Regions from separate parts of the Bradyrhizobium sp. USDA 4452 genome, predicted to be linked through region 2. Evidence: predicted binding sites of a transcription regulator. Region 2 holds the regulator's gene; each other region holds the start of a gene.

Region 1 (9,908 bases), 290 kb from region 2:
ATCTTGACGCGCTGAAAGCCCTTCTTGAGGTACTCGGCGAGCTCCTTCTTGTACTCGCCCTTGCGGCCGCGCACGACCGGCGCCAGCAGATAGAGGCGGGTGCCCTCGGGGAGCGCCAGCACGCGGTCGACCATCTGCGAGACGATCTGGCTCTCGATCGGCAGCCCCGTTGCCGGCGAATAAGGCACGCCGACGCGCGCCCACAACAGGCGCATGTAGTCGTAGATCTCGGTGACGGTGCCGACGGTGGAGCGCGGGTTCTTCGACGTGGTCTTCTGCTCGATCGAGATCGCCGGCGACAGGCCGTCGATCTGGTCGACATCCGGCTTCTGCATCATCTCCAAAAATTGCCGCGCATAGGCCGACAACGACTCGACGTAGCGGCGCTGGCCCTCGGCATAGATGGTGTCGAATGCCAGCGACGACTTGCCGGAGCCGGACAGGCCGGTGAACACCACGAGCTTGTCGCGCGGAATCTCGACGTCGATGTTCTTCAGATTGTGTTCGCGCGCGCCGCGGATCGTAATGGCGCGCGATGAGGAGCCGGCGTTCTGTTGGCGCTTCGCCTTGAGCACTTCATCCATAGCGACAGTTCCGGGCGCATGATCGGGCGCCTTTTTTGGGCGCGCATCGCCGGTGCTGCCGGGACCTTGCGCCGATGGGTGAGAAGACTGGAACGTAGGAAGAACAGCCGACAATTTCCAGTGCTGAGTCGCGTCCATCAACGGATAGTTTGCCTGTTGGCAGCAGCCGTCAGCAGGAACCGGTTCCCAAACGTAAAAAGGCCGGCGCGAGGCCGGCCTTTCCGAGACCCTGAGGTCCGTTTCGCTCAGTACTTGGCGACGATCGGGCCGCCGAAGTGATAGTTCACGCCGAACTGCACGGTGTGCAGGTTGATGTCGGCAGACGGAACGCCGAAGTAGGTCTCGCCGCCGAGGCTGCGATACAGGTACTCGCCCTTGATCGACCACTGCGGCGCGATGAACGCCTCGATGCCGGCGCCGACCGTCCAGCCGGAGTGGAAGTTGCTCTGCGAGACGCTCACGCCGCCAGCGCTGACGGTGAGCTTGTTGTCGGCCCAGGCATAGCCGCCGGTGCCGTAGAACAGCACCTTGTCGACGGCGAAGCCGATGCGGCCGCGCGCGGTGCCCAGCGAGTCGATCTTGCTCGTCGCGGTGATGCCGAACGCGGTCGCGGACGCATTGACGTCAGCCCAGGCGCCGTCGGCCTCCAGGCCGTACACAATGTTGCCGGCCTGCCAGTTGTAGCCGATGGTGCCGCCGCCGAAGCCGCCTTCCATCTTCGGGTTGCCGGAGTCCTCGCTGGCATAGCCACCGAAGCCGCCGATGTAGAAGCCGGTCCAGTTATAGATCGCGGCCGGCGGCGGAGCCTTCACGTAAGGCGCGCGAGCCGCCATGTCGGCGGCCATTGCCGGTACAATTGCGCTGAGGGCAAACATGCCGGCCGAGGCCAGCAAAACATTCCTGATTTTCAAAGTCCCAGTCCCATTTTCTTGTTGTCCCCTTCAAACGTTGAAGGGAGCGCCACGGCAGTGTCGCGTGGCCCTGACGTGTTTCTACATAGAAATCTTGGAAGTTGTGTATCTGTGAAACCACAATGCGCGGAAAACGGCCCAAGCCATGCGCGCGCTTGCACGCGACGAAAGGACCGGCGCTGTATTCGCTGCGCAGAAGCGGCGCGCGCCGCCGGTACCTCAGTATTTCGCCGATACGACCGGGCTTGGCGCGTTGAAGTGGTAATTGATGCCGAGCTTGACGGTGTGGAAGGTGTCCTTCCACTCCGAGCGATCGTTGATCGCAGGCGTGTACTGGATCGGCGCGACCTTGCCGAGATCGACGTAGTTGTACTCGAGCTTGGCCGACAAGTTGGCGGCGAACATGTATTCGACGCCGGCGCCGGCGGTCCAGCCCCAGCGGGTGTCGCTGGCCGAGGCCGAGGGCGGCGCGAGCCCGGCATTGTAGCGGTGCAGGATGTCGCCGACCGCGGCGCCGCCGTTGACGAACCACAGCGTGGCGCCGTCGGCGTAACCGAGCCGGCCCTTGATGTCGCCGAAACTGCGTAGCTCGGTGTAATAGCTGTCGAGCACGCTGGGCGGTCCGACATTGATCACGCCGGAGCGGCCGGTGACGGCGGACCAGTGGTAGTCGCCCTCGACACCGAACACGACGGGTCCAGTCTGGACATTGTAGCCGATCACGCCGCCGACAAAGCCGCCGCTGGTGTTGTAGGTTTGGGTGCCGATGAACGCTGCGTCGTTCGGTGCGCCAAGATAGGTCTCGCTGCTGGTGCCCCAGCCGCCGCCGCCTTGGGCGCCAAGATAGAAGCCGTTCCAGCTGGTCACGGGCGCTACGACCGGCACCGGTGTTGGGGCATGCGCGGCGAGGTCAGCCGCCGATACGGACGAAACACTCAGCGCGGCGAGGCCGGCTGCGGCAACCCAAAGCTGCTTCATGGAATCCATCCCGCTTCGAATCGATCAATGACGGGACAAGGCTACCAGCACAGGTTGCAATCGAGCGTGGCGCGCCTGCAACACATGTAACATATTGAATCCACTTAATATTTTACAATTTATTAAGGTTTAGCCGCGTTTGATTCGTTGCCTTCGTTGGCCGCTCGCCGACCGCGCAAACAAAAGGGCCGGCACGAGGCCGGCCCTTCGTCTGGATCAAATCCGTGCGGCGCGATCAGTAGCGCGCAACCACCGGGCCGCCCCACTTGTAGTTCACGCGGACGGTGACGAGGTCGACGTCCTGGCGATCGCGGATGCTGCTGAACAGCGCGCCGGTCGGCGTGGTGAGATTGTAGGTCTTATCCTGCATGAACAGGTGATCGTATTCGACACCGGCGGTCCAGTTCGGCGCGAAGCCGACTTCGATGCCGGCGCCGATGGTGCCGCCCCAGCGGGTGTCGGTCGCGCGGCCGGCAAGCACGCCGGTCGGCGTGAAGTAGGTGCTGAAGCGGTTGTCGGTCAGCGCCGCGCCACCCTTGGCGTACAGCAGCACGTTGTTGACGGCGTAGCCGATCTGGCCGGTGAACAGGCCGAACGCGTCGATCTTGCTCTGGTTGGTGAACAGGCCCGGGAAGATCGCGCTGTTGTTGCTGCCCTTCAGGTCAGCCCAGTCGCCCTGCGCTTCGAGGCCGAACACCCAGGTGCCAGCCTGCCAGCGATAGCCGATCTGGCCACCGGCAACGCCGCCGGTCGCATCATGGCAACCATCCGAACCGATGAAGACGCCGGCCGGGATCTGGTCCCAGCAATTGTGGCTCGAGCCCCAGCCGCCGTTGGCGCCGATGTAGAAGCCGCTCCAGTCATAGACGGCGGCAATCATCGGCGGCGCCTTGGTGTAGGGGCGCGCAGCGAGATCGGCAGCTGCGGCCGGCGCAGCGAACGCAATCAGGGCAACCGTACCGAGCAAAAACTTCTTCATCATCACCCTCAGCTTCCCAATCGGCTCCCACAGGTCCCGAAGCGCGACTTCAGACGCGAGCGCCCGTCTGATGGACGGTAGCTATACGCTGATTCAACCGGAAACGCCGTCTCCCAAAAGCCACACTCGCGCAAGAAGTGTGGCCATTGCAAGGCACTGATTTATGGCTTGTTTTTCGTTCTAATGGAGCGGAGCAGGCGGCCCGGATCTAAACAGGCTGCCGCTCGATCGGTATCGGCCGCTTCTACGGCTGGTTGTGGCGAACAAAACTGGAACAATCCCGGCGGCGATGCTATATCTCGATATCCGTGGATAAACCGCGCAACGGCAACGGCAGCGAGCCGGCGCCGTCGTATAGGGTCTTCCACGACGCCTGCAAGGTAAGTGGCGAAGGTTGAGAGTGGCGGCCGATGTCCGGCGCCCGGTTTTGAGCGGAGATGATGCGATGGCGGGAAGCGTGAACAAGGTGATCCTGGTTGGAAACCTCGGCAAGGATCCGGAAATCCGGCGGACGCAGGACGGCCGTCCGATCGCCAATCTTTCCATCGCGACCTCGGAAACCTGGCGCGACAAGGGCACCGGCGAGCGCAAGGAAAAGACCGAGTGGCACCGCGTGGTGATCTTCAACGAAGGCCTCTGCAAGGTCGCCGAGCAGTATCTGAAGAAGGGCGCCAAGGTGTACATCGAGGGTCAATTGCAGACCCGCAAATGGACCGACCAGAGTGGCGTCGAGAAGTACTCGACCGAGGTCGTGCTGCAGGGCTTCAACTCCAACCTCACCATGCTCGACGGGCGCGGCGGTGGAGGCGGCAGCTTCTCCGATGATGGCGGCAGCGATTTCGGCTCGTCCGGTCCGGTCAGCTCGGCGCCGCGCCGTGCGGTCGCCGCCGGCGGCGGCAGCCGCAACAGCGACATGGACGACGACATCCCGTTCTGACGACGGGGCGCGCTCCCCACTGTTCAATTGGATGCCGTTCCGTGAAGATCATTTCGCGGAGCGGCGTTGCAATTTGCCGTGGCAGCTTCCTTGTGTGGATTATGAGGGTATTCCGATAAACGACTGCAGGATCTCGCGCATCTAGGGACAATCAGCTCAGGTTCCCTAGACTTTGACACAGGCTGATGTAAATGATATTTACATTCGCCTGCGGCGAGCGACGTCTGGCCGCGAGCTTCATTCGAGGGCTGCCATCATGAGCCTCGCGCCATTGCTCGACGCTGCGCCTGCGATCCCGCTCCACGCCTTTGCCGCGATGGCCGCTTTCGTGCTCGGCTCGATCCAGCTCGCCGCACCGAAGGGCACGCTGCCGCACCGGACGCTGGGCCGGATCTGGGTGATCCTGATGTTGGTGGTCGCCGGGAGCTCGTTCTGGATCCATCAGATTCGGCTGGTGGGCCCGTGGAGCCCGATCCATCTGCTGTCGATCTTGGCGCTGATCATGCTGGTGCTCGGTGTCGCGGCCGCGCGGAGTCACAACGTTCGCCGCCATAAGTTCACGATGATCGGCATTTTCTTTGGCGCGCTGGTCATTGCCGGTCTCTTTACCTTTGTGCCCGGGCGGATCATGCACGCGGTGATTTTCGGCCAGTGATCGGACGATCAGGGCTGTGCGAAGGCCGGTTCCACCAGGTCTTTGCGACCTCGCTACCGCAGGGCAATGCGGGCGCGCCGCAAACCTGCGATGCGGCCGGTAAGTGCATGAAAAAACGAAGGGAAAAACGGCTTTCCGGAGCCACGCAAGGGTGGTTATCAGGCCCCCGATGGGCTATATGATTCCCCAGCAGAACTGACCGGATTTCCCCTTTGTCCGATAACGACGACCACAAGCCCGGCGAGCCGCCGGGGCCCTCAGATATTCGTCCCGTTTCCATTCTCGACGAGATGAAGAAGTCCTACCTCGATTACGCGATGAGCGTGATCGTGTCGCGTGCGCTGCCCGATGCGCGCGACGGGCTCAAGCCGGTGCACCGGCGCATCCTCTATTCGATGCATGAGCAGGGACACACGCCGGACAAGAAATACGTCAAGTCCGCGCGCGTCGTCGGTGACGTGATCGGTAAATATCACCCGCATGGCGACCAGTCGATTTACGACGCGATGGTCCGCATGGCGCAGGATTTCTCGCTGCGCGTGCCGCTGATCGACGGCCAGGGCAATTTCGGTTCGGTCGACGGCGATCCGCCGGCTGCCTATCGATATACCGAGGCGCGGCTGACCAAGGCGGCACTCGCCGTTCTGGCCGACATCGACATGGAGACCGTCGATTTCCAGCCGAACTATGACAACTCCGAGAAGGAGCCGTCGGTTCTGCCGGCCCGGTTCCCGAACCTGCTGGTCAACGGCGCCGGCGGCATCGCCGTCGGCATGGCGACCAATATCCCGCCGCACAATCTCGGCGAGGTCGTCGACGCCTGCGTGGCGCTGATCGACAATCCCTCGCTCACGATTGACGAGCTGATCGACATCATTCCAGGTCCTGACTTCCCGACTGGCGGCGTCATCCTCGGCCGCCAGGGCATCCGCTCTGCCTACCATCTCGGCCGCGGCTCCATCGTGATGCGCGGCAAGGTCACGATCGACACCATCCGGAAGGATCGCGAAGCGATCATCATCACCGAGATTCCCTATCAGGTGAACAAGGCGACGATGGTCGAGCGCATCGCCGAGCTCGTCAAAGAGAAGAAGATCGAGGGTATCGGGGACCTGCGCGACGAGTCCGACCGTGACGGCTATCGCGTCGTCATCGAGCTGAAGCGCGAAGCGGTTCCCGACGTGGTGCTGAACCAGCTCTACCGGTTCACGCCGCTGCAGACGAACTTCCCGGCCAACATGCTGGCGCTGGATTCCGGCCGTCCGCAGACGATGAATCTGAAGGACCTGCTCACCATCTTCGTCGCGTTCCGCGAGCAGGTGGTGACTCGGCGGACCAAGTTCCTGCTCGGCAAGGCCCGTGATCGCGCCCACATCCTGGTCGGCCTCGCGATCGCGGTCGCCAACATCGATGAGATCATCCGCGTGATCCGAACCTCGCCCGATCCGAACACCGCACGCGAGGCGCTGATGTCGCGCGACTGGCCGGCACGCGACGTCGAGGCCATGATCACGCTGATCGACGATCCCCGGCATCGCATCAACGAAGACGGCACGCTCCGGCTGTCGATGGAGCAGGCCAGGGCCATCCTCGATCTCCGGCTGCAGCGCCTGACCGCACTGGGGCGGGACGAAATTTCCGACGAGCTCGACAAGCTCGCGGCCGAGATCGCCGACTATCTCGACATCCTGCGCTCGCGTGCCCGCGTGCAAGGCATCGTCAAGACCGAGCTTGCCGAGGTCAAGCAGCAGTTCGCGACGGCGCGCAAGACCGTGATCATCGAGCAGGAGGGCGAGGTCGAGGATGAGGACCTGATCCAGCGCGAGGACATGGTCGTCACCGTGTCGCATGCGGGCTACGTCAAGCGCGTGCCGCTGTCGACCTACCGGGCGCAGCGTCGCGGCGGCAAGGGCCGCGCCGGCATGCAGACCCGCGACGAGGATTTCGTCTCGCGGCTGTTCGTGGCCTCGACCCACACCCCGGTGCTGTTCTTCTCGTCGCGCGGACAGGTCTACAAGGAGAAGGTCTGGCGGCTGCCGATGGCCGCTCCCAACGCGCGCGGCAAGGCGCTGATCAACATCCTGCCGCTGGAGCCGGGCGAGCGCATCACCACGATCATGCCGCTGCCGGAGGATGAATCCTCCTGGAGCAATCTCGACGTGATGTTCGCGACCACCAGCGGCACCGTTCGCCGCAACAAGCTGTCCGATTTCGTCGACGTCCGTCGCTCCGGCATCATCGCCATGAAGCTCGGCGAAGGCGAGGCGATCGTCGACGTGCAGATCTGCACCGAGCGCGACGACGTGCTGCTGACCGCCGCCGGCGGGCAGTGCATCCGCTTCCCGGTCACCGACGTGCGCGTCTTCACCGGCCGCACCTCGATGGGCGTCCGCGGCATTGCGCTCGCCGAAGCCGACAAGCTGATCTCGCTGGCGATCCTGCGCCATGTCGAGACCACCTCGGACGAACGCTCCGCCTACCTGAAGATGCGCCGTGCGGTGGCCGGCGAGGCCGCAAGCGAAGAGCCGGCGGATGCCGAGGGCGAGGAGACGACGAACGCGATCCAGCTGTCGCAGGAGCGTTACGCCGAGCTGTCGGCGGCCGAGCAGGTGGTGCTCACCGTCTCGGTCAACGGCTACGGCAAGCGGACCTCGTCCTACGAGTACCGCACCACCGGCCGCGGCGGCAAAGGCATCGTCGCGATGAGCGTCAACAACCGCAACGGCAATCTGGTGGCCTCGTTCCCGGTCGAGGACGCCGACCAGATCATGCTGGTCACCGACAAGGGCCAGCTGATCCGCTGCCCGGTGGCCGACATCCGCGTCGCCGGCCGCTCGACCCAGGGTGTGATCGTGTTCGACACCGCCGAGGACGAGCACGTGGTCTCGGTCGAGCACATCCCGGAAGAGGAAAACGGCGAGAACGGCAACGGCGGCTAGCGCCGCCGTAACGGCCCAAGCCAGGTAACCCGGAAGCCCAGATGCAGCGCAGCGAAAGCCGGGGCCGGCAACGCGTCGCTGAGCGTCCCGGATTACGCTTCGCTCATCCGGGCCGCAAGGCTAAATCTCGATCTCGGTGCCGAACTCCACGACTTGGCCGCTCGGCACGCCGAAGAACGCGGCCGACCGCTCGGCGTTGCGCTGCAGGAAGGCGAACAGCGATTCCCGCCACACCCACATGCCCGGAACGTCCTCGCGCGGGATGATGGTCTCGCGGCCGATGTAGTAAGTCACGTCTGAAAGATCGATGCCGGGCAGCTTGCCCTGCCGGCAGGCCAGCTGCAGCCCTTCGTAGATCGTCGGATACTGCATGAAGCCGTAGTGCAGGATGATTCGGGTGATGCCCGGGCTGATCTCGTGAACGTCGGCGCGTTCCTCGTCGGGAATCCTCGGCCGCTCCTCGATCTGCACGGTGACGAGCAGCACGCGCTCATGCAGCACGTGATTGTGCTTGACGAACTGGGTGAGCGCCAGCGGCACGCCATTGGGGGCCGAGGCGAGGAATACCGCGGTGCCGGGCAGGCGCGCGCTGCACTTGTTGACCGCGGTCTCGATCAGGTCCTCTTCCGGCTGGCGCAGCTTGGCGCGCGCCTTTTCGACCAGCTTGACGCCGCCGCGCCAGGTCAGCATCAGGAACGCCACCGCGGCCGCAAGCAGCAGCGGGAACCAGCCGCCTTCGAACAGTTTCTCGGTGTTCGCCGCAAAGAAGATCGCGTCGATGATGAAGAAGAAGCCGTTCACCGCGACCACGAGGATCGGCGAATAGCCCCACTGGATCGCGACCAGCGCCGCGAGCAGCGTGGTGATCGCCATCAACAGCGACACGGCGATGCCGTAAGCGCCGGCGAGTGCATCCGAAGTGCCGAACGCCAGCACAGCCCCGAGCGTCGCGGCCGCGAGCAACCAGTTCACCAGCGGCACGTAGATCTGTCCGATCGCATCGCTCGTGGTGTGCTGGATATGCATCCGCGGCAGGAAGCCGAGCTGGATCGACTGCTGGGTCAGCGAGAACACGCCCGAGATGATGGCCTGCGAGGCGATCACGGTGGCAACGGTCGCGAGCAGGACGAGCGGGTAATGCGCCCAGTCGGGAGCGAGCTGAAAGAAAGGGTTGTCGATCGAGCTTGGATTGTTGATCAGCTCGCCCGCCTGGCCGAAATAGTTCAGCACCAGCGCGGGCAGGCAGATCGCGAACCAGGCGAGCCGGATCGGAAAGCGGCCGAAATGCCCCATGTCGGCATACATGGCCTCACCGCCGGTGACGGCGAGGAACGCAGCGCCGAGGATGGCGAAGCTGACGTGGAAATCCTGATGGATCAGGAAATCGAACGCATAGAACGGGCTCAGTGCAACCAGCACGCCGGGCGCCTTGACGATGCCGTGAATGCCGAGCGCTGCCAGCACGGCGAACCAGAACAGCATCACCGGGCCGAAGATCTTTCCGATGAAGCCCGTGCCCTGCTTCTGCATGAAGAACAGGCCGATCAGGATCACGACGGTGAGCGGCACCACCGCCGGCGTCAGCGAAGGCGCGTCGACCTTGAGGCCTTCGATCGCCGAAAGCACGGAAATGGCCGGCGTGATCGCGCCGTCGCCATAGAGCAGGGCTGCGCCGATGAGGCCGACGACCAGAAGATGGGCACGCCAGGTGCCGGGTGCCGCGTTGCGTGCCGAGAGCAGCGCCAGCAGGGCGACGATGCCGCCTTCACCGCGGTTGTCCGCGCGCAGGATCAGCATCGCGTATTTGACTGAAATGATGAGGATCAGCGCCCACAGGATCAGCGAGACCGTGCCCAGCACCGCAGTTTGGCTGAGCGGCCCGCCATGGGCGGCGGCCTTGGCGGCTTCCTTCAAGGCGTAGAGCG
Region 2 (9,908 bases):
CCGTTGACGGGTTGGCCGGAACGCCACGAATCCGATCAAGGATGGCATCATTCGCTGCGCGCCTTGCGTCATGAAGAGATGCCTTGTGCTCAGATGGGCTCTCCCATGGAGCCGACGTCCGAAACAGCTTGGCGAGCCTGAAATTGATCACCTTAGCCACGGTCGCCCTCCGGGAGCAGTGATGAGACGAGCGCCTCCATATAGGCCTCGTCGCAGCTCTGGCAGCCCTGATACCAATACTGATCGTGCTTGCACGTAGCCGGGCGATGTTGGCGTGGGTTGTCGTAGTTGCCCTCGGTGAAGTCCCGAATGCCCTTGATCGCTCGTTCTGTAAGGGCTTTAAGCCGCTCACATTCCTCGCGGACTTTAAAATAGCTCTCTCCGAGAACTTCGTAGTCCGCCCGTTGCTGCTCGATCACCTCATCGTCCAGCTTGATCAGAGCCGCGGCTCGGGCAAAAATATGATCGTTGCTGGTTGCTTGGCTGAGCAGCCGCTCGATCATCTCTTCGCGGAAGTCAACGGGGGCAGAGCTTGGTCGGCGCAGCGCGTCGATGACTAACCGAAATTCGTTATAGCTGAACGCGATACCAACCGCGTAGGGCGCTCGTTCAATCTTGTCAGCTAGCGCCTTGGCGCGCTCGATCCCGCCATATGATTTGATCAAGTCTGGGCTCCAATCATCAGCCATTTGCTGTCTCCGGCTGAAGGGATCGGTTGATCAACTTTACGACGATGTGTTCTATGGTGTTCCAGTGGGGTCCGCGTTCAATGATATTGTGCAACTCGTCCAGTTCTTCAAAGAGCCGGGTCTCCTGGGGTGAGCCGTTATTGTAGGAAATCTCTGCCATCCAGCGCTTCATGTGTTGCGGTCTCCCCATATGACGAAGTTCTTATCCAGATCAGGAAAAGCCGCATCGAGCATGCTCTCCAGCACCTCATTTGAGGTGGCCTGATCCTTGATCTTGTCGAGAAGCATTTGAACAGCCTCTTCGTAGGACACAGCGTGAGTGCTTTTCGTTCCCATCACAGTCACTCTTCCCTTCAGCGCCCTCCGGGCCATCAGTTCATCGATGGTCCCCATGAGGGCGATTTTTTCATTCTGCAAGCGCTGCCATTCGTCCATGCCGCTCATGCCGTCTCTCCCTTCGCCTCGAGCGGGAGAAGCCCAAAGCCGATTTCCAACTCGAACTGGATGGTTGCTCGCGCGGTCTCGAATTCTGCCATGCCTCCGTAGCCAGCACCCGCTATCGATTCCAAGAATGCATGGACTTGGTTCAAGGCGTCCCAGCGGCTAACGGAAGCGTAGATCGCTCCGTCGCTCGACGGCTTCATGTGGGCGACCAGATTGCGGTATTGCTCAAGCAAGAAATCGCGGTTCGCGATCATCTGTCGCAGGTCTTTTCCCGGATCGTCCCTCTTAAGAGGGCCCTCAGAAAATTCATGGATTGCTTCCATCAGCTCATTGAACTGTCTCTTTCCGATACCTTTGACGGCCTTAAGGCCATAAGGTCCCAACTCTCTCATCTTCTGAAATGAGGTAATATTCTCGCGCTTGAGAATATTGATTGTTCTTAGGCTAATAGCGAGATAATCGATATCGCATTGGTTCCAAAAACGCATCATTGCGTGCTATTCTCCAACAGCGATAGCTTCGTAAGCTGAGTAGGCTTCGTCTTCTGGAGAGACCCCCTTATCGCGCTCAAGATAGCAATCGTCGGCCATGTGATAGGCGATCTCGATCGCGGCGTCTGAATCCATGCCTCCCTTCTCAAAAAGAACGGCGACGGGACACACAAAGCGGTACTTCCAAACTCGCTCAGAAATTTCCATAGTTGTCTCCCATGGCGTCTTCAGTCCTCGCCCAATAGCTCATGTCAGCATCAGCGCATTCTTCGGGGCCTTCGTTGCGCTGATTTGCGTCCTCCCAATAGGATGGAGCAGTCTCATCGGCGTATTCCGCAACCGATGAGCCGTCGTCGAACTTCTCACCGATGGTTTCGAGCATGCGCGCCTTGAAGCGAGCGCAGAATTCTTCTTTGAGTATGGGCGTAGCTCTCATCGCTCCCCTCCCGCGATCACCGCGACACGGGGCTTCCAGGAGGGGAGCCAAGAGAGGTCGGGGTAGAGGTCGGCCAGTTCCTTGGCGGCCCGGCGCATGCTGAGGCCAAGCCGGAACGTCTGGTCAAAGCCGGGGTCTTCGCCGTAGGTGTCGATCGCCGTAATGATGATCGACTCCCGTGTCGTCCGGGCCAGATCGCCGGGGTGGCGGATGCGGTCGGAGTGGAGCCAAGTCTTGAGATCAGACAGGGAACGCGGCTGTGTCAGGGGCGCGCGCAAATCCGCGCATGTTGCCGAGTCGTTCACGGGGGTTTGCATATTGTCGTCGGTTTCCATGTCTCTATAGCCCTTTGAAAATAAGAGGAATTTCGTCTGGCGCTGGATTTAGTATGTTCCTGGTCAAGGAGTGGCTGGCAGCGGACGCCGATGCGCGGACCGCGACGGACGCCTCACTCGGTGAGGGTGTCTCCTGCGATCCGAGCGGCTGCGTGACCCAAGGTCCCGGCGGCGCCTTCGTCACCCTGGCGACCCGGTCCGAGGCGCTGACTGATGATTGCGAGCGCGCGGCGCTGATCGTGACCGCGCGGCCGGCACCGACGGACTGCGCGGCCTCGGTGATCGATGCCGAGCGGTTGCGGCGTCACGGCGCGCTGGTGCTGCGGCGCATCAGGGACGGCTACGCCATTGATGCCGTCAAGCCCGGCGGGATCGACCGGCCATGGTCGCCGGCGGTTCCCGGCGATGGCGAGAGCGAGACCACGCCGCGTGCGACCGCGACCGCGCCACGGCCCGCCGTCGATGCGACGCCGGCCGAGAGCGATTTTCAGGGCGAGGATTAGCCGTTGCCAGGCGAGGGTCCGGCCGGCAGCTCGAACAGGCCAAGATGATACTCGTCAGAGTCGGGGTCGGCATCGGGCTTCTTGACGAGGGTGAAGGAAGCCTCGGGAAACTGCTCCCAGACCTTCAGATCGTCAGCCGTTACCGTCAGCCAGCCGAACCGGAACATGTAGCGGCCCGGTTCCGTGACCCGTCCAGCCTTTTGCCAAGTGACCTTATCGACCACCGCGCACGTCCTCCGTGTACGATGATGCGCCAAGGTGGCCGCTGACGCAAATCTCCTTCTGCGCCCCGGAACCTGACGTCCGGGGTCGCTCCAAATCGCTTAGGTCACTCGCCGCCGGATGGTTCATCCCGCGGTGACGATGCGTTCAACCCAAAAACAGCGACGCGAATGCAGAGGGCCGCCGCTCCACAACCTTCGGCTTCTGCTCGACCGGCGGATGCAGTGCCGGCAATTGCAGCACGCTGACGCGTTGTCCCTCGACGAGCTGGGTCACCAGCACATGGCTGCCGTCGGGGAATTCGACCGCGTCATGATGGCGGTCGGGAACGTCGGGCTCGACTTCGTTGAACACGCCGACGCGGAAATTCATCGTCTTGGTCCAGATCCAGCGGCTGTCGTAGCGAACGTTCTCGGCGAAAGCGAGCTCGGTGCCCGGCAGCATGCAGACCGCGACGTTGGGATCGTTCTCCGAAGCAAAGCCGCGGGTCGACGTGCCGCGGAAAGTCGTGGTGATCAGCGTCTCTCCAACAATGGCGGGGCGCGACGCCACGGCGTGCAGACTATAGTCACACATCGGATGGCTCCTCTAATCGAGGTAGCGACCCGTGCCTCTCCTTGAGGCATAGGGCCTCTACCAGAGTGGACGATAGCGAACGAGTGTCTCCTCGTTTCTGGGCGATTGTACGACTGCTCGACCAACGCCCCCGATCACAAACACGCGACGCTGCGCGAGAGGTGTCGGAGCGCATCGGGCAACCAGCACGTTACGCTATCATGCAAGGAACGATCCGATGTGTCGCTCGTTCCCTGCCGCCGCAAGTATTTGAAAATCAGTACTTGCGATAGAGACCGATCAGCTTGCCCTGGATGCGGACCCGGTTCGGCGGCAGAATGCGCACTTCATAGGCGGTGTTGGCCGGCTCCAGCGCAATCGATGCGCCGCGGCGGCGGAAGCGCTTTAGGGTAGCCTCCTCCTCGTCGATCAGCGCCACCACGATGTCGCCGGTGTTGGCGACGTCGTTGCGCTGGATCAGCGCCATGTCGCCGTCGAGGATGCCGGCATCGACCATCGAATCGCCGCGCACTTCCAGCGCATAGTGCTCACCGGCGCCGAGCATGTCGGGCGGCACGCTGATGGTGTGGCTGCGGGTCTGCAGCGCCTCGATCGGCGTACCGGCGGCAATCCGGCCCATCACGGGGACCGCGACCGGACGGTTGCCGTCGTCCTCGGCGATCGGCGGGGTGCTGGCGCGCTTGCCGAGGGTGCCTTCGATGACGCTCGGCGTGAAGCCGCGGCGGCCGTTGCCGCCTCCGGCCGACAGCTCAGGGAGCTTGATGACCTCGATGGCGCGGGCGCGGTTGGGCAGGCGGCGAATGAAGCCGCGCTCCTCCAGCGCAGTGATCAGGCGGTGGATTCCGGACTTCGAGCGCAGGTCGAGCGCATCCTTCATCTCGTCGAACGAGGGCGGTACGCCGGCCTCCTTCAGACGTTCATTGATGAAACGCAGTAGTTCGTACTGTTTGCGCGTGAGCATCTCGAGTATTCCCCCGGTTGGTAGCGTCGTTCGATTCCGAGACTCTACAGGTGCGCCTGCAGGCGGGACCTGACCTCAGGAGCGCGGTGCTCAGTACAAGCGCTTCCTGGATGGTCTCCCGTTTGTAGACACCAGCACTCGAAACAAATCATGAACGGACACTATATGTTCGATATGTGTTCCGCAACCACTTAATTTCAGGTGAACGCGTTCTGCAACGCGTAATCGGCGGGCCGCGAAAGCCTCACTCCGGCAGCATCAGGATCTCGCATTCGTTGCCTGTGAGGGCGGCGGGCGCAAACGGCGGACGCACGAGAAGTGCGCGTGCCGCAGCGAGATTCCCGAGCAGCGAGGAGTCCTGCTGCATCACGGGCGTTGCGATCAGCGTGCCGTCTTCGCGCTCGTCGAGGCGCGCGCGCAGATAGTCCTCGCGCTGGTCGTTGGCAGCGAGGTCGCGGCCGAGCAGGGCGTTCGCGCGGGCATGATGGACAGTCTTTCGGCCGCTCAGCGCCCGAATCAAGGGCACCAGGAACAGGAAGGCGCAGACATAGGAGGACACCGGATTGCCGGGCAGGCCGATCACCCGCATCGGCCCCAACCGGCCATGCATCATCGGCTTGCCGGGCCGCATCGCGATCCGCCAGAACGCCATCTCGACGCCCTCGGCCTCCAGCGACTGCTTGACCACGTCGTGGTCGCCGACCGAGGCGCCGCCGGTCGTGATCAGGATGTCCGCGCCGGTGTCGCGGGCCCGCCGGACGCCGGCGGTGGTCGCCTCCACCGTATCGGCGGCAATCCCGAGATCGACGGTCTCGGCGCCTTCGGCGCGCGCCAGCGCCCGCAGCGCATAGCCGTTGGAATAGACGATCTGGCCGGGGCCAGGCTCCGAGCCCGGCATCACCAGCTCGTCGCCGGTCGCCAGCACCGCGACCTTCGGACGGCGGTGCACCGCAAGGTCCGGATAGTTCATGGCCGCCGCGAGCGACAGCGCGCGGTCCGAGAGGCGGCTGCCGGCTTCGAGCAGCACGTCGCCCTCACGGAAGTCGACGCCGGCGGGGCGGATGTGCCGTCCGGCGGCAGCCGGCTCGGTGATCGTGATGTGGTCGCCGTCGACGGTGGTGTCTTCCTGGATGATGACGGCGTCGGCGCCATGGGGGATCACGCCGCCGGTGAAGATCCGCACCGCTTCGCCCGGGCCAACCCTGCGCTCGAACGGCCGGCCGGCAGCGACTTCGCCGATCACCTTGAGCCGGGCCTTCAGATCACCGGCGTCCGCCGCGCGCACGGCATAGCCGTCCATCGCCGACATCGGCTGCGGCGGCTGGGTGCGGCGTGCGGCGAGGTCGCGCGCCAGGGTGCGATGGTAGGCGGCATCGAGCGCGACCATCTCCTCCGGCAGCGGGTTGGCGCCGGAAAGCACGGCGGACAGGGCATCGGCAACCGGCATCAGCGCCACGCTCAGAACTCCTCACGTCCTAATCACAGACCAAGTGCGGCCAGAGCCCTCGCCACGTCATCCGTCGATGTCACGTGGATGGCATGAAGGCCGCGCGCCCGCGCCCCTTCGATATTGGCGGCCAAATCGTCGAAAAACAGGATCCGCGACGCCGGCACGCCGATGGCTTTTACCACATGATCGTAGGCCTCGGCGTCGGGTTTCCGGTGCCCGATCGTCGAGGACAGGAAGACGGTGCGGAAATGGCTGAGCACCTCGGAATGGATCACGGAGAAATGCGCGACATGGGCCGGATTGGTGTTGGAGAAGGCGTAGAGCGGCATCCGCTGAGCGGCGGTCGCGAGCAGGGGGGCGATGCCCGGCATCTCGCCGGTGAAGATCGCGTTCCAGCCTTCGAGGAACTGCGCATCGGTGAGGTCGATGCCGAGCGTCCGGCGCAGGTTCGCGAAGAACGCTGCGTCGTCGATCCGGCCGATCTCGTGATGCTTGAAGCTGTCGTCGACGACGAAGCGCGTGGCAAGGTCGGCCGGCGCGCAGCCGGCATGCTGCGCCCAGTGCGCCATCACCTTCTCGAAGTCGATGTCGAGCACGACGCGGCCGATATCGAACAGCAGCACGTCGACGGAATCGGGAGAGAGTTGCGAGGTCATTGCGTGAAACTGTGTACGAGAATTGCCGGCGGGCGGCAATGTCCCCGATTTGTGCGGCAGGCATGCGACGACAGGGCAGGGTGTCGACCCTGCGGCCCGGGGTCGTGCGACAGTTGAGGCTTGGGGCAATCGGTCCTGGCCTTCGCCGGGACGACACTAAATGTGTGGCGCCGCCTGCATCCCGATCGTCGTCCCTGGCGAATGCCGGCAACCCAAAACCAAGGGCGCGTGTTGTCAATGAGGGCTGTGGCCCCGGCGTCGCGCAACAATCACCTTCAAGCGACTTGTTGCTTACCTCTCATATCCTGGAGAGCGCGAGGCCGAGGTAAGCGATCAGCGCGCCGGTGCTGAGAATGATGACGACGAGCGCCTGCTCCGAACGTGCTTGCAAGGTTTTTCGGCTCACGGCGATGACGCTCCATCCTTTAAAAAATCTATGGCCCAACTCACGTCGGCTGTTATCCGTTCCGGTTCCTGCCCGGGAACTTTGATGTCAGCTGAGCGGGCGCGTTGTAGTCGCTTCTCGTTGCAGGCCAGAAACGCGCAACGCCGCCCGCATTGAAATACGACGGGCGGCGTTGTTCGAGCCCCAGGAGGAATGGCAAAATCCTGACGTCAGGGATACGGGCGGGAGCGGAATAAGGTTCAGTCATCGGCTCCGTATGAGTCCGGTACTCCGAAGGAGCGGAGGAAATTGTCGGGGCGGGGTCTAGGATGGCGTGACCAAGTTGCCCTGGCCTCAGCGTGTAACCCCCTCGCTGGGGCCCTTCTTTGCGCCGCGGACGTCCCGGTGCCGCGAGGCAATGCGCAGCGAGCTCAATCGGCGACCTCGCCCGGACCAGAACGCGGCGCGTCCGGATGTCTCGCCGTTGCGGTTGCAAGCGCGGCAGGCGGCAGACCATAGCAAAGCGTGATAGCTGATAGACACAACAACTTCTATCGCCGGGCTTCTGCGTTGGGCTATCACCGCCGCCTGATCCCCGCACAGGAGCCGCCGATGCGTTTGCCCGCCATCCTTTTCGCTCTCATACTCGTCGCGAGCCCCGCGGCGGCCGAGGAGCTGTCGGGCACGCTGCAGAAGATCAAGGAAACAAAAAAGGTCACGCTGGGCTTCCAGGAGGCTTCCGTTCCCTTCAGCTATCTCGACGACAGCCAGCGGCCGATCGGCTTCGCGCTCGATATCTGCCTCAAGATCGTCGATGCCGTGAAGCAGGAGCTCGGCATGCCCGACATCGCGGTCGACTATCTCCCGGTGACCTCGTCGAACCGCATCCCGCTGATGGTCAACGGCACCATCGATCTGCACTGCTCGGCGACCACCAACAGCGCCGAGCGCCAGAAGCAGGTGACCTTCACAAACTCGCACTTCCTGAGCGCCACGCGCTTTGCCGCCAAGAAATCGTCCGGCATCAACACCATCGACGACCTCAAGGGCAAGCCGGTCACCGCCGTAGCAGGCTCGGTGAACCTGACGCAGCTCATCAAGGTCAACATGGAACGCAAGCTCGGCATCAACGTGCTGCCGGCCAAGGACCAGGCCGAGGCGTTCCTGATGCTGGAGACCGATCGCGCCCAAGCCTACGCGCTCGACGACGTCCAGCTGGCGGTCGCGATCGCGCGATCGAAAGAGCCGGCGCTCTACATGATCAGCGCGGAGGCGTTCTCGAAGGCCGAGCCGTTCGGAATCATGCTGCGCCGGGAGGACGCGCCGTTCAAGGCGCTCGCCGACCGCGCGACGGCCGAGCTCTACCAGAGCCCGGAGATCGAGGTCATGTACAGGAAGTGGCTGGAGCAGCCGACCCCGCCGAACGGCATCAACTACAACGTCCCGATCTCGCCGGCGCTGCGCAACGCGTTCGCCCATCCGAGCTCGAGCTTCGATCCTGACGTCTACGAGGTTGCGAAGTAGCGCGGCTGTCGTCGTCCGATATGGATTTCCGCGCCGAACCGCCAATCCTTGGAACGGCTTTTCGCGCGCGGGGCAAAAAACGAAATAGCGTCTCATATACATCGGCGGTTTTTCTCCTAAGCTTGCGGCAGTTGTGACTGCTGATCAGGAGCCTAACGCCGGTGACTACGCCATCTCTCTCTCGACGTTCTGCGCTCGGCGTTCTCGCCGGAAGTCTGGTTGCGCACGGTGTGCGGGCGGAGACGGGGGCGGGCGCAGGCCCTGACCTCGGCGGCGTCACGTTGCGGGTGGCGTATTACAAGGGTGGCTGGCGCCCGCTGCTGCAGGCCGCCGGCGAGGACAAGACGCCCTACAGGATCGAATGGAAGGAGCTCAACAATGGCGTGCTCCATATCGAGGCCCTGAACGGCGATGCGCTCGACATCGGTTCGGGCAGCGAGATTCCGGCAATGTTCGCCGCGCGCCAGAACGCCAAGGTGCGCTTCATCGCCGTCACGCATGAGGATCTCAACATCCAGGTCACGGTGGCGGCAAAGGATGCGCCGATCCATTCGATCGCCGATCTGAAGGGAAAGCGCGTCGGCTATGTGCGTGCGACCACGGCGCACTACTTCCTCGCCAAGCAGCTCGAGGAAGCGGGCCTTGCGTTCGGCGACATCGAGGCCATCAATCTGACGCCGTCGGACGGCTACTCGGCGTTCGCCTCCGGCAAGCTCGATGCCTGGGCGATCTATGGCTACAATGGGCAGCTTGCGATCGCGAAGCAGGGCGCGCGTCTGCTCAAGACCGGGGTCGGCTATCTCTCGGGCAATTTCCCGATCTACGCCAATCCGAAGGCGGTCGACGATCCGCAGCGCCACGCGGCCGTGACCGATTTTCTGCTGCGCATCCAGCGCGCCTACGCGTTCGCCAACAAGAATTTTCCCCTCTATGCGGCGGCGCAGGTGGCCGAGACGCATTTGCCGCTGCAGGACATCCTCGACCAGTTCGCCCGCCGCAGCGACGACTTCTCGCTCGCAGGTGTTACGCCTGACGTGCCGCAGACCCACCAGAAGGTCGCCGATACCTTCCTCAAGCTCGGTGTGCTCGACGCGCGCGCCGAGGTTGGAAAATTCTGGGACACGAGCTTCAACGACGCGATCGCCGCGGGCGCAGCGAGGCTCGCGCGGAGTTGACCGGTGTCGCGAGGATGTAGCCCATATGGGCTACATGATGGACGGGCAGGTTCCCGCTGAT
Region 3 (9,908 bases), 1.1 Mb from region 2:
TCAAGGCTATTCCCTGATGCTGCGCGGCAATCTCAGCGCCGCGCGACACAAGTTCGAGAAGGCGTATGCGCTCGATCCGGGCAACCCCGTCATCGCCAACAATCTCGAACTTCTCAACGGAAGCCGCAAGTTCATCGAGCGGTCGCCGAACAATCAGCCGTAGGATGGTTGCGGCGGCAAGCGATGCCGCCGCGTCGATCTAGTTCGGCATCAGCACGGCATCGATGCGGCGGCTGTTTCGCGTGCTGATGATGATCACGCCGTTGCGGATCGCAAATCTCGCTCCGACCAGTCGTGGCGCCTTCTCCGTCAGCGGCGACGGCAACGGAATCATTCCGCCCGTGACGGGATCGCCGACGTTGATCGGCGGCCCGCCGCCGGCGGCCGAAGGGGCCGCCTTGATGTATTCCCTGATCAGCTGAATCTCCTCTCGCGAGAGGTTGAGCGCAGTCTGCTCGCTGCCGGCATCAGAGGCGTTCTTGTTCGCCCCAAGCTTGTCCTGCGCCTCCTGTTGCGCGGCCTCGCGTTTCGCGGCGTCCTGTTCGAGCCGCGTGAGACGGTCTCTCAGCGGGACCAGCTCCCGCCGCAGCGCGGCGTTGTCCGACTTCAGCGAAGTGATCTGGCCGAGTGCAATCGCTGCCGCAACGCATGCAACGACCGAGATCAAGCTGAGGCATGCAACGGCCAGCCCCGGCATTGCAGCGCCATTCACCCTTTTCCGATCCGGCGTTTCGCCGTCGGAGTGCCGCTGCCGCGCTCGGGTAAATCGCGGCAGGCTGGTGCCGAGGCGTTTCACAAGGTGTGAGAGCCGGGAAGCGCTTCGGTCCGTCTCGTGAATGGAGCCAAATGCCGGCTCGGGGACGATCGGGGAGCGCGCGGGCAGGTCGGGGGCTGCCGTCGAGCGGCTTGCTCCCGAGGTCGGGCGACCGTCAAGGCCCTCTTGCATCATGAAAGGGACTGGCCGGTCGATCACGCCGGGCCGTTCGATCACGGCATTCCTGATCGCATCGCGCGGGTCGGCAGCAACGGTCTCTAGGTGCTCCGCCTGCGGTTCGCCGGCCTCCTGCTCGTCGAGTTCCTGTTCGATCCGGGACGCTTCGAGCTCGCGCCATAATGCGAGGCCGGAGTCCGTGATCTGCAGCCCAGCCTCATTGATCGAAGCCCATCCGGATTGGAAGACGTCGGCGTCGCCAAGTTCTGCCGATCGCTTCAACTTCGTGGCTGCATCGCCCGCCGCGACCATGCGCTTGACCTCGCGGCTGACCTCTTCAAGCGGGATCCGTTGCTCGGGTCTTGCGGCCAGCACGCTCAAGATCGCCAGATTGAACCTCATGTGGCGCCTCTCGATGCCCCGGCAACCGGTCGCGTGGCCGCCGCGCTCGCGTGCAGGCGCTGTACGGAGCGCTGAAGACCTCGAAGCGGATCAATCATGCCGGCGCGGACGTCCGTCAGTCAGTGAGCCGGGCAAGTCTAGCGGCCCCCGCAGAGGCAAACAATGCGCCTTCCGGCGCACGACATCCGTGAAGCCCTTCAGAGAAACTCGCGAAGCCTGGAGAGCTCGATCACGTGCTCGGGCGACAGCACATCCGGCACGAGGGGAGGCTGCGACGTGGTCCGGATCTCGTAGAGATGCCGGGTCTTCTCGGGCTTGCCCATGAAGTCCCGAATGCACTGGTCGAGCGTTCCGTTGACGATCATATAGGGCGCGCGATCCTCTCGCCGGGCATTGCTGAGAGAAGGCCATTTGTAGAGGGAGGCCGCGGCCTGGAAGTCCACCTGATGCGAGTGGTCGGTCATTCCTTGATCTCTACCCGAAAAAGCCTGTTCGTCAAACAACGCGACCGATGAGCGAGCTGGCGCGGCGGGACGCGAGACCCGCGCGTTGTCGCGCTCGTCCTCGGCAGAGAATGCCTGTGGACGTCGAGCGACCAGTCGATTGCCTCGCGGTGATTCCTTGGACTGCGACCGGCAGCCCGCTTCGATGCCTGGCACGACAGCGCATGCCCAACGGTCGCTGGACGACCGCCGGCGCCCGCGACCATTCCCGGTCGGCCGGGATTGGTTATGTTCTTGTTTTGTTCTATTCTCTATTGTAGCGTCCAGAGACGAGCGGTTTTGGTCAGGTCAGGGATGAACCGGTTGAGATGGCAACCGCAGCCACCATCCTTCACGCGGACCTGGATGCGTTTTACGCGTCGGTCGAGCAGCTGCTTGAGCCGTCGCTGCGAGGCAAGCCGATCGCCGTCGGCGGCGGGGTTGTGCTTGCCGCGTCGTATGAGGCCAAGGCCTTCGGGGTCTATGGCGGCATGTCGGGGCGGGAAGCGCGCCGGCTTTGCCCGCAACTCATTTTCGTCGGCGGCCACTTCAGTGATTACCAAAGGCTGGGCGACGCGGCCATCGAGGTGATCGGCGACTTCACGCCGCTGGTCGAGCGCATTTCGATCGACGAGGCGTTTGCCGACGTTGCCGGCTGTACGCATCTGTTCGGAACGCCCGCCGAAATAGCAGCGGCGATCCGGCGGCGCGTGCGCGCAGAGCTCGGCCTTGCGATCTCCGTGGGCGTCGCGCGCACCAAGCATCTGGCCAAGATCGCCTCGCAGGTCGCAAAGCCCGATGGACTGGTCGTCGTCGATCCCGACGCCGAGCTCGGATTCCTGCACGAACTGCCGGTTGAATTGATGTGGGGAGTAGGGCCGGTCACCAGGACACGGCTGGACGCGATCGGCGTCACGACGATCGGTCAACTCGCCGAATTGTCGGAGCGGTCGCTGACGCGGTTGCTCGGACCGGCGGCGGGCGAGAAGCTCGCTGCGCTGGCCTGGAATCGCGATCCCCGACAGCTCACGCCGCATCGGCGCGCGCGATCGGCAGGAGCACAATCGGCGCTTGGCCGAAAGCCGGCGACCGAGCAAGTCATCCGGCCGACGCTGCTTCATCTGGCCGACCGCGTCGCCACGCGGCTTCGGGCGAAATCCCGGCCCGGACGAACCGTGACGGTGCGCGTTCGCTTCGCCGACCTGAAATCGGTGACGCGCTCGATGACGCTCGATGCGCCCGTGTGCACCACGGTGATCCTCGCCAGGCTCGCCGAGAAGCTGGTGCGCGCTGCTCTTGCTGACCATCCAGGCGAGAAGATCATTTCGCTGCTGGCAATCTCGGTGTCGCATCTCGAGGAGCATTGGGATCTTGCGCTCGAGCTTCCGCTCGGACTGGCCGATCAGGCGCTTCGTCCTGGAAGTCCGATAGGGAGGGCGCGCTGGGCCGCGGACTGTGCCATCGACAAGGTCCGCGATCGTTTTGGCTGGGATGCGATCGGATATGGTTCGGCGGCGCTGGAGGCTGTTCGTTCGGTGCCCGACGACTTCCGCAAGCTGGCCGAGAAGGACCTCTAGCCCTTCGCTGGTTCACCGGCTTGTCATCGCATTAAGAAAACGCAATCTGGAATCGCGGGCTTGTGAGGTGCGGCTTCGTGCGCCCGCTCTATCCTGAGCATGCGGAGGATAGCCATGAAGTTCAGCTCCGAACTGATCCAGACGATGCGTGATGCGTTGGACGCGGTGATGGCAAGCGTACCGGCCGATCAATCCGTGTTCGGCCTCAAGGCAGCCGTTGCCGAATGCATCTTGCGAACGGCTGCGCACGGCCAGACGTCGTTCGACGGGCTCGTGACGGCGGCGTCTGATCAGCTTCAATCGATCATTTCGATGCTGAGCTAGAAGGCCGGATCGCGCCCAGGCGCCACCGATGGCCGCGTTGGCGCGTTGCTGCGCAGCCTCGTTGGGCGCCTACGATGAGCCCATGCCTTCCCGGGCGATCCTGGTAAGGGCCTCGTATCCGGATGGCGTCAGGTGCAGGAGATCGCTCTTGTAATTGGCGCACGGCGTTGTTCGTCCGCATGCGATGTCGGAGGCATCGATGGTTCTAATTCCGAGTTCCCGGCTTCTTCTGCTCAGCTCGGCATTGACGGATCCAATATTCTCGGCTGCTCCCTTCATCTGGTCGCCGCGCGGAAGAATCTGGATCGAGAAAATCTTGCCGTTCGGCCAAAGCGACCTGATCTCCCCAAACAGCTTCTTATAGGATTCCATCACGCCGCACGGCTTGTCGAGATAGATGTTGTTGGTCCCCACCAGCACGATGATGGACTTTGGCTTGATCGTCCGCAGCCGCTCGCGTTCGTGCTCGATGAACCAGAGCGTGTTCTGGATCCTGTCGCGTCCGACGCCGAGGTTGGCCACCGGGCCGGCGCCGAGTGATGCAGCCAGTTCCCTCGGCCACGCCTCGACCAGCGAGTCGCCGAGCAAGATTGTCGAGACATCGCCTGACAGGCCCGACACATTTCGTTCATACTTGCGCAAGGCATCGGCGTTGTCCGGCAGGGCGGCCGTTACGGCAAATTGCGTGTCGGTCTTGTCGCATGCAGCTCTCGAACTTTGTGCTCGTCCCGCCGATGGTAGACAGAGCGCCGCGACAATTGATAACGTCGCCGCGACATAAACGGTTGATGTCGTTGACGCGGCGTTGCGAGGTTCTCCATCAAGCGTTTTCGATGTCATTGCGCGGTTCCATCTGAGGCGGTCAATCCGATGTCGCTGAGCATTTCGATCGTGGGACAGTCAAACAGCATCTTGAAGGCAGGCTTTTTCCAGAAGCTCTTGGATGCCGATGACACAATTGAAGTGAAATCATCAGCAAGGATCGGTGCATCTCCGTCCTTGCTCGGTCCGTACTTCGCCCAGGGCGACTTCTTCAAAGGCTCGGAGTTTTGCATCGTCGATACGTGCGTGATCGATTTTTCGCTGCTTTCTGCCAATGCGATCGATTACTACGATGTTGTGAGGTGGGTCGAGTGGATTGGGCATTCCGCCAAGCGCGCCAATTGCGAGCCGGTTTTTGTTTGCATACCGGTGAGCGACATCAACGCATCAAGGACGATCATCTCCGCCTGTATTTCCGTCTGCCAGAAGCATGACTGGTACTACTTGGATGTCCGGGACGTTATCGCCGCCGTCGCCAAGTCCGGGAAGGTGGACGCGAAGGAACTATATGCAGACGGCAGTCATCCGGCCGAATTCCTGTCGGGTGTGATAGCGACGCACCTTGGCAATTTCTTGACTAAGATAGGGACGGCGGAGACTGCCAAGTGCAAACGCACGTTTGCGTTCACGTCTTACGAGCGCGTGCCGCTCAAGGATCAAATAGCGGGCAGACTGGTCGAATACTCGTCGAGGTTGATTGCGTTTTCGGGTGTCCGGCTGGAACGCGGCGAGACGTATCCGATCCACATCGGGTCGGATTCATCGATCCGCGGCCTCATGGTGAACTCGGCGGCGTGCAAGGGCGTGCTGTCGATCGAGGGTGACCGAACCTTCTACAAGAACCTGCGTCTCACGCCCTATCACCCGACCAACTTCGAGGCACGACTCATCCCAATCTGCAGGCCAATTCGAGACCATCAGGGAATGGTCAGGCTTTCGCTGACGAGCCAGCATGTGTCCATGAGCGATGTTACCTTTCATAGCTCGCAGGACGGGGGTGACGAAGGCTTCATCGAAGTTGCCGATCTCCTCGTCGAGCGAGGATGCGATCTGGTAACTTACACCACCACGCGTCCCGCCGATCCGGCCTCGATCAGGTGGATGCCTGATTGAGAGGCGCCGCAACCAAGTTGACCGAGCTCTTGGGCATGGACCGCGGGCAAAGGCCTGCGGCTCGGGCGGAGGTCTCGGGCGTCTGCCTGCTCGGCCGGTCATTTGGGCCCTGGCCGAACCAGGCATGTCCCCGCGGGGCATGCCACGGCACGTATTGCCCTCGCAATATTCCGCGCTCCTACCGACCAACAATCTTTCGGGCGCTGTTAGACGCCCCGTTCTGAAAGTCGATGGATAAGTCGGTCAACGCTTTGGCTGACAATGCCCCTCCGCCGTAGAATCATCACGATTCGGAGGCGCGCTTCATATGACTTCTCAGTCCCTCCATCCTGGCGATGTCGTTAGGTTGGTTCACATGCTCGCGGCCGCAAGGACCGGTCGGCCGTGTGTCTGGTTGCGACAATGACGCCAGGCTATTGGGAATTCCGCTCCAAGGGTGGCACGTTTCGCATCGTGCCATCGAACGGGCGATTTCACTTCTACTTCGAGGAGGAGAATTTGGGATCGTATCACTCGGCAGTGGCCGCGCTCAGCGATCTCCTCGGCGGCTATTCCCATTACCCATCGGCCCGCGGGCTACCGTTTGAAGTCCCCGAATGGACGTTCGTCAGAACGGGATAAGGATGGTTATGGCTGCGAGCGTCTGGAGTATTGCTTGCGCAGTGTTCTGATGGGTGACGTTCCGCCGAGCTGCGTCCATATCGATCGTTAAGTCTCGTGTCGGTCGTGCTTTTACCGGGCGGCTGCGCCCAGCGAGCGATGGTCGTGCAGCGGAAAATTGCGACTTGACCCAGGCCAAGGAGCTCTCCCGGTTGATGGTCGCCGAGGGCAGAGCCACTTCCCTCCTTGCCTGAGCTGAAGTACGCTACCCGCTTTCCCATTTGCGTACTTCGATGACCGCTCAGTCGGGACAACTATTGCCCTTGGTTCTGTTTTCAGTCGGATCAGATTGGTCTTGATACGGAGCGCCAAAAATGGACTCCACACTGGACAACAAGGTTCCGGAAGGGCGGCTCGCGAGTTTGGACGAGCAGCTTTCGAACCTCGCGCGCGAAGCGGGAGTCAGCCCTTCGAGCCCGCCGACCGGCATGAAGGTGCCTCGTGCGCCGCTAGCAACTATTCGACGATTGAGAGACTGGCGCTACCCTGCCTCCGTCGGTCTTGTATTGCTGGCATCCATCGGTGGCGGTGTCTGGTGGTGGTCCTCCGCTGGTACGGCGGTCGTGCCCTCTTCGAGGCCTGCGCCGCTGACACAAGTCCCGCCGAAAGACATTGCGCCGACCTCCGTCGCACTTTCTCCCGACCTGGCACAGCAGCTCGGACCGATGGCGCGCGACCTCGCTGCCTTAAGGCAAGCGGTCGAAAGGCTGCAGTTGAGGCAAGACCAACTGGTCCGCGACAATGATAGCGTGGCAAGGCAAATCACGGCGGGCCAGGCGGAAATAGCACGCAACAACAATGTCATCGACGAGATCAAGGCTGTCCAAAGTCAGATGGCGCAAGACAGCAAGACGCTCACTGAGCGGCTCAGCGCAAGCCAGGAGCAGTTGGCCCGTCTGATCGCTAACGCCTCACCACCAAAGGTGGATGCTGAAGTGCCTGAGCAGACGTCAGAACAACCAAAAGCAACCTCCGAAGTACCATTGCCGCGTCCGCGGCGGCCGACCAATGTCACACAGGCGCACAAGCCGGCGCGCCCGCAAGCCAACAAGCCGCAACCATCGGCATGGCCGTGGTCAGTGCGCTGATCTGCGCGACCGCCATCACGACAAGCAGCACGGAGAGGCCGCAGACGCTTTGACTGCGACCTCCAGTCGACAGCCCGCGATCGCTCTCATCTTGGAGTGGGTTTCAGGGCCGCACTGGCCAACCGCTTGCCTATAGCGGGTGACATCGCGCGGACCCCGCAGCGCGGATGGCCGAGCTGTAAAAACGATCTGGCTCGACGTCATGCAAGGCGCGACTTCGGAGGATCGGCGACCTGAAGGTCTTTGCCATGTGAGAGGTCGTGGCTTGGTTCGCCGAGATCGGGTGTATCGGCATAGCCCTTGCTCTAGAGGTGATGCTGGGAATTTCAGTGTCCCAGTTTAGGAAAGAACCGTCACCGGGCGTGCATTTTTGAGACCCGTGGACTGACCGATTGGGAGGTATCGTTGAAGCTCGCCGCGCCCGTATACCCTAGATTCCTCGTTCGGAAGGGAAGCACCGACTGGATGGTTTATGACCGAAAACTCAAGGGGCCGGCGCAGCTCGAAAGAGGTGGCCGCTTTGCCGAGAAGCTTACGAAGGAGCAGGCCGAACGCATAAAGCAGGCGTTGACCGAAGCTCTGCCGACGCCTGGGGACAATGCGCCGGCCTAGACTAGCCGTGATCGACTGTCTCGCGTCGTGTCGGCGAAACAGACCGCGAACAAATGACGCCAGTGTTACCTAGTAAGGTATATGAACAGAAAGAGACCTCGGGGAACGAGGCTTCGTTGAGCAAACCAGGCCTTTGCTGAATTCGACTGTGATTGCTGATCGTTAAGGACCAAGATTGCTTGCTGAGCCTTTGGAACAAGCTAGGAACTTCTCGACAGGCTCGTTTTTCATTTACCAGCCGCAGACCGGCACTGCAGTCAGTATCAGCGTGATGCGATGATCTTGCAGAGGAAGCAATCCGTTCACGTCATCTTCGACGCGCCATGTACGAGGCCATTCGTCCTTAGCCTCTGGATCGCCAACTGTTCCTCGGTGAGGCGCCGTTCGACGAATTCTCTTTCTTGTTCGGTCAGGTTGCCCTTGAGTAATCGGCGATAGCGCTCGACATTGTTCCCGTAGACTTTCAGCCGCATCAGCTGCTCGTCGGTCATCTTCGTCTCCATGCGAGACCGGTGACGGGCAGACAGCCCCGGCCATTCCCAAGAAAATATTGCAGAGATCAAGGAAGACTCTCGCCGCTGTCTCTGCGCCGCTTCAATGATTTCGGTCGCGACTTTGCGCAGTCTCCTGGCAGCGTGGAAGGCGACGATGCGCACCGAATAGCTGCTCTGCATGGAAAGGCGCGGATCAGCATCTTGCGATGCGTACTCGCATCGTCATCGGTCTTGCGCGCGGCGCGACCTATCCAAGACCATAAGGCCTCCCGCAGTAAAAAGCTCATGCCTTGGTCCGCATCTTGCGAGCGATCAAAGGCGTGCAATGAACAATCTGATCCCGCGGCAATGAAGCGGGCGTAGACTAGTTACCTTTGTTTGCAGAGAGCGGGCCGGAAATTCCGGGGTATTCTGTCGGACATGCAGTGTGCGCAAGTCCGTCGCAGAGACACCCCGACTCACGATCAACTCGAGACATCATGAGATCTGCGTCGACAGCAGCCCGGTGGAACGGGCGATCTTTCTCGTTCGGGATGCAATTTTCACGCGTGCATCGCCCAAGAAAATCACCTCACCGAAGGCAAAGCGCTTCGGTTGCTGCGTCAGGTCCGGGTGGCACAGCGCATAATCCGGAAGGGTTAGGCGGGCTCCTCCAAGGGGAAATGGCGCGCGAGGGCGAACTGCACGAAACTACGAGGAAATTTCGGATTGGCGAGGGCAGAGCCAGATGGGCAGAATGAGTGCAGCAGTGCCTCCGACCGGAAGAGATGGATTGCGTCCGTTGCTCGTGCTCGCGATGCTGGTGCTCACGAGCGTTCCGCTATTCGGCGCGGGTGTGCAGGCGCAACCTGCTGCATCTCGTCAGTTGCGGCGAGAGCCTCAGCCAGAGAAGCCGCAAGTGACGATGAATGCCTGGACTATCGGCCTCGCCGGTGGCCTGCTCGAGGGCGCACCCATTCGCCTTGCAGCCGAAATGGCGCGCGTTGTGGACGATGGCGACAAGCTGCACGTCTTGCCGGTCGTGACACGTGGTCCGACTGAGAACGTGAACTCGTTGCTCTATTTGCGCGGCATCGATGCCGCCATCATCAATTCCGACGTGCTCGATGAATACAAGAGCCAGGTGCCGGACATCCAGCAACGGCTGGCTTACGTGCTGAACCTGTTTCCGTCCGAACTCCATATCTTCGTTCGCCCCGAGGTTCAGAGCCTGAACGATCTCGTTGGAAAGAAGGTCAACTTCAATAACCTGGGGACTGCCGCGGCCTATTCGGGACCGCTGATCTTCAGCCGGCTTGGTCTCGACGTAGAAAAAACCTTCATTCCTCATCAAGTCGCGCTCGAGCAGATGCGCAAAGGTGAGATGGCCGCGGTCGTCTTCATCACCTCCAAGCCCGTGGACG

What was found. Region 2 encodes LexA, which represses DNA repair genes until DNA is damaged. Its sites were predicted from a motif close to TGTTCNNNNTGTGTTCNG; they were not measured.
Region 1: the regulator LexA is predicted to act here: its motif matches at 3,712-3,729, upstream of ACVISU_RS01740 (single-stranded DNA-binding protein).
Region 3: the regulator LexA is predicted to act here: its motif matches at 2,066-2,083, upstream of dinB (DNA polymerase IV).

The regions. Positions count from the first base shown of each region.
Region 1 covers NZ_JBSSGK010000001.1:327,199-337,106, reverse strand. Annotated here, with positions in the region: gene uvrA (excinuclease ABC subunit UvrA) at 1-584, opposite strand, end outside; gene ACVISU_RS01755 (outer membrane protein) at 830-1,489, opposite strand; gene ACVISU_RS01750 (outer membrane protein) at 1,715-2,473, opposite strand; gene ACVISU_RS01745 (outer membrane protein) at 2,709-3,452, opposite strand; gene ACVISU_RS01740 (single-stranded DNA-binding protein) at 3,898-4,389, shown strand; gene ACVISU_RS01735 (DUF2306 domain-containing protein) at 4,646-5,044, shown strand; gene gyrA (DNA gyrase subunit A) at 5,257-7,983, shown strand; gene ACVISU_RS01725 (potassium transporter Kup) at 8,104-9,908, opposite strand, start outside.
Region 2 covers NZ_JBSSGK010000001.1:40,449-50,356, forward strand. Annotated here, with positions in the region: gene ACVISU_RS00340 (hypothetical protein) at 1-160, opposite strand, end outside; gene ACVISU_RS00345 (hypothetical protein) at 153-689, opposite strand; gene ACVISU_RS00350 (hypothetical protein) at 682-861, opposite strand; gene ACVISU_RS00355 (hypothetical protein) at 858-1,133, opposite strand; gene ACVISU_RS00360 (DNA-directed RNA polymerase subunit alpha C-terminal domain-containing protein) at 1,130-1,624, opposite strand; gene ACVISU_RS00365 (hypothetical protein) at 1,631-1,831, opposite strand; gene ACVISU_RS00370 (hypothetical protein) at 1,818-2,060, opposite strand; gene ACVISU_RS00375 (hypothetical protein) at 2,057-2,395, opposite strand; gene ACVISU_RS00380 (hypothetical protein) at 2,449-2,898, shown strand; gene ACVISU_RS00385 (hypothetical protein) at 2,895-3,122, opposite strand; gene ACVISU_RS00390 (hypothetical protein) at 3,268-3,696, opposite strand; gene lexA (transcriptional repressor LexA) at 3,953-4,657, opposite strand; gene ACVISU_RS00400 (molybdopterin molybdotransferase MoeA) at 4,902-6,113, opposite strand; gene ACVISU_RS00405 (HAD family hydrolase) at 6,137-6,763, opposite strand; gene ACVISU_RS00410 (amino acid ABC transporter substrate-binding protein) at 7,761-8,672, shown strand; gene ACVISU_RS00415 (ABC transporter substrate-binding protein) at 8,834-9,847, shown strand; gene ACVISU_RS00420 (hypothetical protein) at 9,873-9,908, shown strand, end outside.
Region 3 covers NZ_JBSSGK010000001.1:1,105,794-1,115,701, reverse strand. Annotated here, with positions in the region: gene ACVISU_RS05560 (tetratricopeptide repeat protein) at 1-163, shown strand, start outside; gene ACVISU_RS05555 (hypothetical protein) at 200-1,333, opposite strand; gene ACVISU_RS05550 (hypothetical protein) at 1,531-1,797, opposite strand; gene dinB (DNA polymerase IV) at 2,145-3,392, shown strand; gene ACVISU_RS05540 (hypothetical protein) at 3,507-3,716, shown strand; gene ACVISU_RS05535 (SGNH/GDSL hydrolase family protein) at 3,786-4,556, opposite strand; gene ACVISU_RS05530 (hypothetical protein) at 4,587-5,651, shown strand; gene ACVISU_RS05525 (hypothetical protein) at 6,626-7,399, shown strand; gene ACVISU_RS05520 (hypothetical protein) at 7,805-8,011, shown strand; gene ACVISU_RS05515 (hypothetical protein) at 8,314-8,685, opposite strand; gene ACVISU_RS05510 (TAXI family TRAP transporter solute-binding subunit) at 9,302-9,908, shown strand, end outside.